DNA from 3 places in the Paenibacillus sp. FSL E2-0201 genome. Region 3 is predicted to be linked to each of the others. Evidence: riboswitches for the same ligand, from Rfam matches in the RefSeq annotation. Region 3 holds a riboswitch; each other region holds the start of a gene.
What was found. A riboswitch is a leader RNA that binds a small molecule or an ion and turns the genes downstream of it on or off. The one in region 3 is predicted to bind cobalamin.
Positions count from the first base shown of each region.

Region 1: another riboswitch for cobalamin. It lies ahead of metE (5-methyltetrahydropteroyltriglutamate--homocysteine S-methyltransferase); the one in region 3 lies ahead of NSU15_RS03780 (S-layer homology domain-containing protein).
Region 2: another riboswitch for cobalamin. It lies ahead of NSU15_RS04395 (DUF4430 domain-containing protein); the one in region 3 lies ahead of NSU15_RS03780 (S-layer homology domain-containing protein).

Region 1 is NZ_CP150154.1:4,751,594-4,754,758, reverse strand. It holds gene NSU15_RS21680 (DedA family protein) at 1-312, shown strand, start outside; gene NSU15_RS21675 (undecaprenyl-diphosphate phosphatase) at 363-1,223, shown strand; cobalamin riboswitch at 1,416-1,622, shown strand; gene metE (5-methyltetrahydropteroyltriglutamate--homocysteine S-methyltransferase) at 1,774-3,165, shown strand, end outside.
Region 2 is NZ_CP150154.1:999,566-1,002,730, forward strand. It holds gene NSU15_RS04390 (hypothetical protein) at 1-1,219, shown strand, start outside; cobalamin riboswitch at 1,342-1,543, shown strand; gene NSU15_RS04395 (DUF4430 domain-containing protein) at 1,719-3,165, shown strand, end outside.
Region 3 is NZ_CP150154.1:859,609-862,773, forward strand. It holds gene NSU15_RS03770 (cellulase family glycosylhydrolase) at 1-169, opposite strand, end outside; gene NSU15_RS03775 (hypothetical protein) at 391-969, shown strand; cobalamin riboswitch at 1,061-1,262, shown strand; gene NSU15_RS03780 (S-layer homology domain-containing protein) at 1,426-3,165, shown strand, end outside.

The DNA of each region.
Region 1 (3,165 bases), 2.9 Mb from region 3:
TTTGATAAATATGGCTATTGGACCGTATTATTTTGTCGGATGGTTCCACTAGTGCGTAGTTTGATTTCGATTCCGGCAGGGATGTCCGGTATGAAATTTGGCGTATTTATGATCTTCACAACGATTGGTACACTGGGCTGGAATCTACTGCTAGTGCTTATTGGCGCAGCATTGGGTGAAAACTGGGAAGACATTGCCATGTATATGGATATGTACTCCAACGTAGTGTACGTACTTATTGCTGGGGGATTAGCGGTTTTGGGGTATTTGTACTTCCGCAAGCGTAGCCGGAGAATGAACACCGAAGGTTGAGCGAAGAAGGACTTATAGATAAAAGTTATGATTAAAAAGGAGGAGAACAAATGGAGCTATTATCGATTATTAAAGCTATTATTTTGGGGATTGTTGAAGGATTGACCGAGTTTGCTCCGGTATCCTCCACAGGTCATATGATTATTGTTGATGATATGTGGTTAAAATCGACAGAGTTATTTGGGCAATATACGGCCAATACTTTCAAAGTGGTTATACAACTGGGGTCAATCTTAGCAGTTGTTGTTATTTTTAGAAATAGGTTCATTGAACTGTTGGGCTTAAAGCGTTTCAGTCGTAAACAGTTGGACCCTGTAACTGAAGAACAACCACCGCTCGAAAAGGGTGGACATCTTAAACTTACACAGGTGCTTGTAGGTTTAGTTCCGGCAGGTGTGCTGGGCGTTCTGTTTAATGATTATATTGATGAGCATTTATTCTCTACATCCACCGTGTTAATCGGTCTAGTAGTTGGTGCGGTGTTAATGATTATTGCGGATCTATTTGGACCCAAGAAGATCCAAACAGAGAGTGTCGATCAGATTACATATAAGCAGGCACTAGGTGTTGGTCTTGTCCAATGCTTCTCGTTATGGCCAGGATTTTCACGTTCCGGGTCGACGATTTCCGGTGGTGTCCTTCTTGGTATGAGTCATCGTGCTGCTGCTGATTTCACATTTATTATGGCTGTTCCAATCATGGCAGGGGCCAGTCTCCTCTCACTGATGAAGAATTGGCAATATTTCACCATCGATGCCCTGCCGTTCTTCATTGCAGGCTTTATCAGTGCTTTTGTATTTGCGCTGTTATCGATGCGATTCTTCCTGAAATTGATCAACCGGATTAAGCTTTTACCATTTGCTATATACCGGATAATACTTGCCGCTGTAGTATATTTCGTGTTTTTCTAAATCCGTTATAAGGAATCGATATAACAGAAGCCCCCGTCATCTATTGCAGATGACGGGGGCTTTCACGTATGATGACATCAGATTAAGACACTCAGTTTATTAATTATAAGGATAAAGTAAAAGTTCACTTTACCCTTATATCTCTCGCATAAACGCTTACCGTCCATAAAAGGACGCCGAAGGCGTTTTAGCTTGATAATATCGGAGACAGGTGCTTGCCGGGAATTAGTAATTCGGTAGGCTTAATAGGGAAATTCGGTTCGAGGCCGATGCGGTCCCGCCACTGTAACGGAAGAGTCCATAGCAATATACGTCACTGGCAATTTACTACTGCTGGGAAGACTGCTAAGGATGCTGACACCGCTAGCCAGGAGACCTGCCTGTTTCAACAGCACTGCTTCACCTACGGAGGATAGGAAGGTGTTAGACGTGAACCATAGGTATATTATGGGCGTCTTTCCCTTTGACTTTTTTAGGGAAGGGCGCTCTTTTTTATAGGGATGTTATGGTTTCAAGCCAAAATAAGAAGATGGAGAAGGGGAGCTGCAAAGTGACGAACAAAGTAAAAGTAAGTAATCTTGGCTATCCAAGAATCGGAAAAAACCGCGAGTGGAAGAAAACGTTGGAAGCCTTCTGGGCAGGTAAAATAAATGAGGAAGAGTTCCGTACTGAAATGGCAGGCATTCAACTTCAGCATTTGAAGACTCAGCAGGAGGCAGGCATTGAGTTAATTCCGGTAAATGATTTTACATTCTACGATCATGTGTTGGATACGGCTGTAATGTTCGGGATCGTACCTCCGCGTTATGCGTATGATGGTGGCGACATTGGGCTTGATCTTTATTTTGCGATGGCTAGAGGGAACGCTGAGGCTACCGCCTGCGAGATGACGAAATGGTTCAACACGAACTATCACTATATCGTTCCAGAGATCGGTGCACAAACGCCGCGCCTGACGGAGAATAAACCACTGGAAGCATACCGTTTCGCCAAGTCCCAAGCGGGAATTGAGGGGAAACCTGTGGTTTTAGGCCTTTATACCTTCCTTAAGCTGTCAAAAGGTTTTGCATCTGCGGATATTGCGAAGATTGCCGCTCGGTTTCTTCCGGTTTACGTTCAGCTATTGCAGGAACTGAAGCAAGAAGGAGTAAGCTGGGTACAAATCGATGAACCAGCGATTGTTACAGGAATAAATGAGTCAGAACTATCATTACTTAACTCGATTTACACAGAAATTGCTGAATCCGTGCCTGGATTAAATATTATTCTGCAGACTTACTTTGAAGCTGCTGAACCATTGGAGGCATTGTTAAAGCTTCCGGTACAAGGTTTAGGTCTTGATTTTGTCCATGATGGCGGAACGAATCTGGCATCGATTGAGCGCCTTGGCTGGCCTGAGGATAAGTGGCTGGGAGCGGGTATTATTGACGGACGCAACATCTGGCGCTCGGATCTGGATGCTAAGCTGCAGCTAATCGAGAAGCTGAGTGTACATGTACCACTTGATCGTCTTATTCTACAGCCTTCTTGCAGTTTGCTGCATGTTCCGGTTACTGTTCAGGGTGAGGTGAAGCTGAAGGCAACCGTCAAGGCTGCATTAGCTTTTGCTGATGAGAAGCTTAAAGAGCTTAGCCTGCTTGCTGCAGCCTTAGAGGGTACTGGAGAAGCTACTGCTGCGCTGACAGTCAGCCGCGAAGCTCTTGCAGCCTTCCGTGCACTTCCCGAGCGCGGCCGTAAGGATGTAGCAGAGCAAGTTCTCGGACTTGCAGATTTACCAGACCAACGCAGTCTGCCTTTTGCAGAGCGCCTCAAGGTGCAGCGGGAGAAATGGCAGCTACCACTTCTGCCAACGACAACGATCGGAAGCTTTCCACAGACCGTAGAAGTACGTCAGGCAAGGTTGAAATGGCGTAAAGGTGTATGGAATCAGGAGCGGTATGAC
Region 2 (3,165 bases), 140 kb from region 3:
ACTAGATAGAATTAGCAAGCAGAAAGAAAATGCACTCCGCGCTGCTTATCGCTGGTTTGGTGAAGAGAAGCCGAATGAAGAGATATTTGCAGGCTTGTCTCCGAAGGAGCTGGATGATGTACAGCTGCTCGGTCGCCGTTTACTAAAGGAAGCTCGGGTGTTAGAACCGTTTGAACGTCTTCCACTAGCTTTCTACTACACGAGTCAACGCGAGGGTGGTCCGCTGGATTATGACGCATTGCTGGAGTTAGTTAAGCATAAAGCTGGTAACGACAAGGATGTGATCTATCGATTCTTTGCATGGTCTCAAGGAAATTCTTTATTTACGATATCGAATAAAAAGCTTCACCCGGGATACCGCCGGGCGATTCTGAAGTATTTCCAGAGCAGTGACCGCGAGGCATTCAAGAATCGTGAATTTCGTAAAAGCTATGTCGCTACAGCTCGGCCTGCTCTACAAAATGTCTACAATGAGGCTCGCTCCCAGCTGGCTTCCCCGCTGGCGCGCTGGATCAGCCGCAGCCGATTTCGACTCCTGATCTCCGGTTCCATCACTGGCATTCTGGTGATTATCACAATTATCGTATTCAGTATGCTGCGTCCGGAAGATCCAAAGACGGCCCTGCCTGGGACAACCCCTGCACCGACACCTGTTCAGAGTGCAGGCAATATGCTTCCTCCGGCTTCCGTATACCTGAAGGATCTAGGTACCGAAGGAGATAAGGGAAGCAGTGTATTGGTGTTCACGTTTGCTAACGCGGATGATTGTGTGCAATTTAATCCGACGGACATTAGTTTAATGACTTCATCCGATGTAGTGGATAAGAGCTTTAAGGTTGCTGCTAGCACTGGGACTTGTTCAGTGCCGTCAACGGATGGAGACTTATCTGGCGATACGAACGCCGCTGATACGACTGCGGGGACGGCGGAAGGCGTAGAGGCTACTAATACTGCAGACGAGGCATCTCCATCTCCTACACCTTCCTCTGATGCAGAGGGCAGCACAGTTGTGCCGTCCGCGACAGCTATTACAGAAGGTGAGCAACCTTCCTATCAGGTGGAGGTTACTATGGAGCCGGGTGCGACAATCGTCGAGCATAGCATGATCAAGGCTGGTAGATTTACGTTGATCGTAGATCCCGCTCCAAAGGATACAACGGGTGTTAACTCAAGTGCTGAACCTTCGGCAACTGCAAGTCCGGAAGGAACAGCCGAATAAAGTAATTTCTGATCAGCAGGACGATACCGAAAGGTTTGGTTCTGCTGTTCTTTTTTTTGTTGCTCATACAAAGCTTTTCTATAGACATGCTGTGTATTAATAGATATGATTATGAAAATAAGATAATACATATTGGAAAAGGTGCAGACTCCCCTAAATCAGAGTCTGCTTAAAAGGGAAGTCCGGTGTAAAATTCCGGCGCGGTCCCGCCACTGTAAATGCGGAGCGGCTCTTCTATGAACCACTGTCAGTAGTTAGGACGGGAAGGTGAAGAGCGGCAATGAAGCATTAGCCAGGAGACCTGCCTTTTTCGTGAGCGTTTCTATTCTTCGTGGGGTAAGAATGTGGAACATATACAGATAGACTGTGTGGTCGTAGAGGTTCACGCGCCCCAGCCTCGATTTGTTATCTTCCCGGGCCGCCCTTCATAGGGGCGGTCTTTATGTTGTGCGCTCTTATTTTGTGTAGTATCCATTCCTTTAAAGAAAGAGGCTGAACAATGAAGAAAATATTCTCCTCCAGGTTTTTTGTACTTGGACTGGCCGTATTCATGGTCATATCGATTCTTGGAACATCACTTGCTCCGGCAGGAACCATCTTTGCGGAGGCGGGCGTTAGCTCCGGGCAGGAAGCATCTGGCGATTCTGCTGCTAATGTAGAACGGATTAATGTTGCGGATGCGACCTATACGGCTGCGGAATTTATTTTAAAGGGTGGCGTGCAGTCGGATTGGCAAGCGATTGGGCTGGCTCAAGCGGGATACAAGCTGCCAGTAAGTTATCGAGCAGCTCTTGAGAAAAAGGTGAAAGATGCAGAGGGGAATTTCGCGAGCGTAACGGATTACGCGAGAATTGTACTCGCAGTAAGAGCAATAGGAGCCGATCCTACCAGCTTTGCTGGAAGCGGAACAAGTCCTGGCTATAACTTAATAGAGAAGATCTATAATCATGACAAAATCAGTGGACAGACGCTTAATAATCCGGTTTATGCTTTGCTCGCACTGGACTCAGGGAAATATAATATTCCTAAAGATGCGAAATGGACAACGGATAAGCTTCTTGCTGAGATTCTTTCCAAGCAAAATCAAGACGGTGGCTTTGCCTTAACTACAGGCGCCAGTGAGCCCGATATGACAGCAATAGCTTTGACCGCTCTAGCGGCACATAAGAGTAATCCGGAAGCTTACACAGCGGGACTACAAGCCGTATCTTGGTTATCCAAAGCTCAGGATAGCCATGGAGGTTACGGAGATAGTGCTGAAAGTGCAGCACAAGCTATTCTAGGTCTCACATCCTTTGGTGTAGATCCAAGTGGGTTAGAATATACCAAGAATAAAGTGAGTTTGATCGGTAATCTACTGAGCTACCGTCTCGCTGACGGCAGCTTCGCTCATAGCCGTGGCGGAAGCAGCAATATTCTAGCTACAGAACAGGGCCTTCAGGCGCTTGTAGCCTACAATCTACTTCATAAAGGCAGCAACAGTAAACTGTACGATTTTTCTAAGTCATCCGTTCAGAATGCACTTATCTATGCACCGATTACTGTAGAGGGTCCTGAGAGTACTTTAGCACAGGGATATGGATATGCTGGCAACGTATTAGGTGCACTAGAAAAGCTGGCTCTTCAGACGAAATTGCCAATCACGAATCCTTCCGGTGCTTATGTCACTGGAATTGGAAGTATTCTGGCTGGAACCTATGGCGGTTACGATGGTTGGATGTATGTTGTATCCCGTAATGGTCAATGGATTAATCCAGATGTTGGAATGAACGATTTTGTGCTTAAAGATTCAGATCAGGTTCTGGTCTATTATGCCGGAGATGATACTAAACTTGTTGATTCGGTAACGGTGTCCAAGCCAAGCCTCAAAGAGGGCGATTCTTTTACTGTAGCAGTGACTAGTAAGACATGGAAATGGGACGTTGTAACGAATACGTCCTCTCCGG
Region 3 (3,165 bases):
TCCATCCGGGCTGCATATCGTCTACGTAGGATTGGATTTTACTCTTTGGTGCTGCTTTAGCTTGTTGCTCGTCCTTGGTAGCAGCGGCGGCAATGGATGAGAACAAAGAGAGCAGAAGAGCGGTAACAAGGGTCAATGATAAGAAGGATTTCTGGATTCGAGTAGTCATTGAATTCTCCTTTGTAAGATCATTTTTGAGGATGCTTAAACCTGACCTTTCCTCAAGCACTTTGGTACGTAGATGAACACTGGCACCTCCATTTTTTGTTGTAAACGCTTACCAAATACCCTAACATAGAACATTTGTAGTGAGTACCTTACTAATTTGTGGTAAATTCATATGGAAATTAGTGATTTGAATTGATCCCAAAAGTCATGGAGGAATAACCAGTGAGCAGATTTCATTACATAGGCTCGTCTACAGAGCTTCCGTTAGGAGAAAGAGGCAGTGTACTGTCAGAAAAGACATATGATGAAGTGAAAAATTCACCAGAGTATAAGAAACAAAGAGAGGCTCTGCGCCTGCAAGGCATAATTCCTTTGGATGACATCGCAGATCTATCTCATTTAAGAGATGAGGACTGTCTTGTATATGACTCGGAAGAAGATGCAGCGGGTATTTTTATAGAGGAACTTGGGTATTGGAACGATGAGATTCGCAAGCACTTTCGAAGTCCGTTTGTGTATCGGATTTCACCGAATTGGGGCGGCTTCTCTGTATCCCCTAAGCTAAAAGATACTCTACCGGGATCGTATAACGCCTCACTCAAGTGTTGCCGGGAGTTATTTAAACTTATGACAGATATCGGAGTAGCTGGTACCGAGTTTGAGCTTTATACTTGCTGGGCAGAGGAGGAAGGGCACCCACGTAATAAAAAGTATGACCGAATCTTTGATTTGGCCTCTTTGTCACTGGAGGATGGTTTTGAACTGAGAGAAAAAGAGTATATTGTGGTTAAAATGGTTTGATATTCAATAGATTTATCTCCAACTACTTGTTATACAAAAAACAAATATTGCATGACAAAAGCATCTATATTAGATATGATGAAGCATGGAAAAATTAATATTAGCAATAGGTGCCAATTATGAATGTTTCGGAAATACAATCATAGATTGGTTAAATGGAAAGCGGGTGTGAATCCCGCGCGGTCCCGCCGCTGTGAAAGAGGAGTCCTTGCAAGGTACCACTGGGAAACTGGGAAGGTAGCAAGGGTGATGATACTTGAGCCAGAATATCAGCCTGTTTCTGATACACCGTTAAACTCTACGAGCGATAGAGAGGTGTTTGATATAGTATATGCCTGCTATTGTTGCGGTTCACTATCTTAAACCTCTTGACGTTATGTTGAGTGGTTTTTTTGTAGTGTTAAAAAGTTTATTCTGTTTTTTATCATAGGAAAAGAAGGGAAGGGTTATGGAAACATGAAGAAAAATAAGTTTTTAGCTTGGTTACTCATTGTAGCTGTATTTATCACGACGTTCTCTACAAGCGTAATTCCGGCTCATGCGAATGAAGCAATTGCCGATAGTGCAGTTGTAACAACAGAGGTTGATCAAGCTCTAGTAGAGCAGATTAATGCGTTAGTACAAGAGCCAGATACAGAGAAGCCTACGATTTTGATAGAAGGTATACAAGATAAACAGGAAGTATCCAGTAAAGATTTAAGCTTCAAAGTAGTGGTTACAGACAATGTCTACAAAGACATTATTCCAGTAGTTAAGCTGAACCAAGTCGTTCTGTCAGCTACTAATGGTGAGTACAAAGCATCTCTTAACCCAGGTAGTAACGTAATCGCAGTAACGGCTGTGGATGGCGCAGGAAACAAAGCAGATAATGTAACCTATCAGGTTACTTATAAAATCACTGCCAAAGAACAGTTAGATAAAAGTTTGGCCTACATCGTTAACACCGTAAAGAATCCGTCATTTGGAACAGGCAGCGGAGAATGGTCGATTCTTTCTCTAGCACGTGCGAACTACAAAGTACCTAACGGTTATTACAATCTCTATTACAACAATGTAGTTACGAAAATAAGTTCGATGATCAAAGAGGATGGAAAACTCGACGCTAACAAAAGCACAGAGAATTCCAGAGCGATTCTAGGCCTTACCTCTATCGGAAAAGATATCACGGATGTTGCAGGTCATGACCTAAGAAATGCACTCGCTGATTATCAATATATTCAGAAGCAAGGGAACAACGGTCCCATATTTGCTCTGATTGCACTAGATAGTTATAACTACGAAATTCCAGTATTATTCCCTGATCCTGATGAGAAGGGAGTAATCTATCAAAGCACAAGAGAAAACCTGGTTCAGTACATCTTGGATAAAGAAGTTAAAAAAGGTGCAGCAGATGCTGGAGGCTGGGCATTAGGTGTAACCAAAGCCGACGTCGATATGACCGGGATGGCGATGCAAGCACTTGCACCTTATTACGCAAAGGATCCTAATGTAAAAGCTGCCGTGGATCGGGCGATTGCATGGTTATCGAGTGTACAAAATGATCAAGGCGGATTCACAAGCTGGGGAAGCACAAGCAGTGAGAGTATCGCACAGGTTGTTGTTGCCTTAACTGGCGTAGGCGTAGATCCGCACAGTGACCCTAGGTTTATTAAAGAAGGAAATTCACTTATAGATGCTTTACTTAGCTTCTCTGGGCCGGATGGTGGATTCAAGCATATTCTCACGGGTAAAGTAGACGCTATGGCTACGGATCAAGGTACATATGCACTCGTATCCTATGATCGTCTGATTAATAATAGCAAACGTCTCTATGACATGACGGATGTTCAATTAGAACAGCCTACTACCGTAGTAGCAAAACAACAATTAAATAAAAACCTTGCCTATATCCTAAACACTGTAAAGAATCCGTCATTTGGAACAGGCAGCGGGGAATGGTCGATTCTTTCTCTGGCACGGGCCAATTACGAGGTTCCAAGTGGCTATTACAATCTTTATTATAACAATGTAGCTACTGAAGTAGCTAAGCTAATGAAGAATGGAAAACTCGACGCATCGAAAAGTACTGAGCATTCCAGAGCGATTCTAGGACTTACCTCGATCGGAAAAGATATCACGAATGTTGCAGGCTATGATCTAAGAAATGCACTTGCAGATTTTCAATATGTTCAGAAGCAGGGGCTTAATGGTCCCATA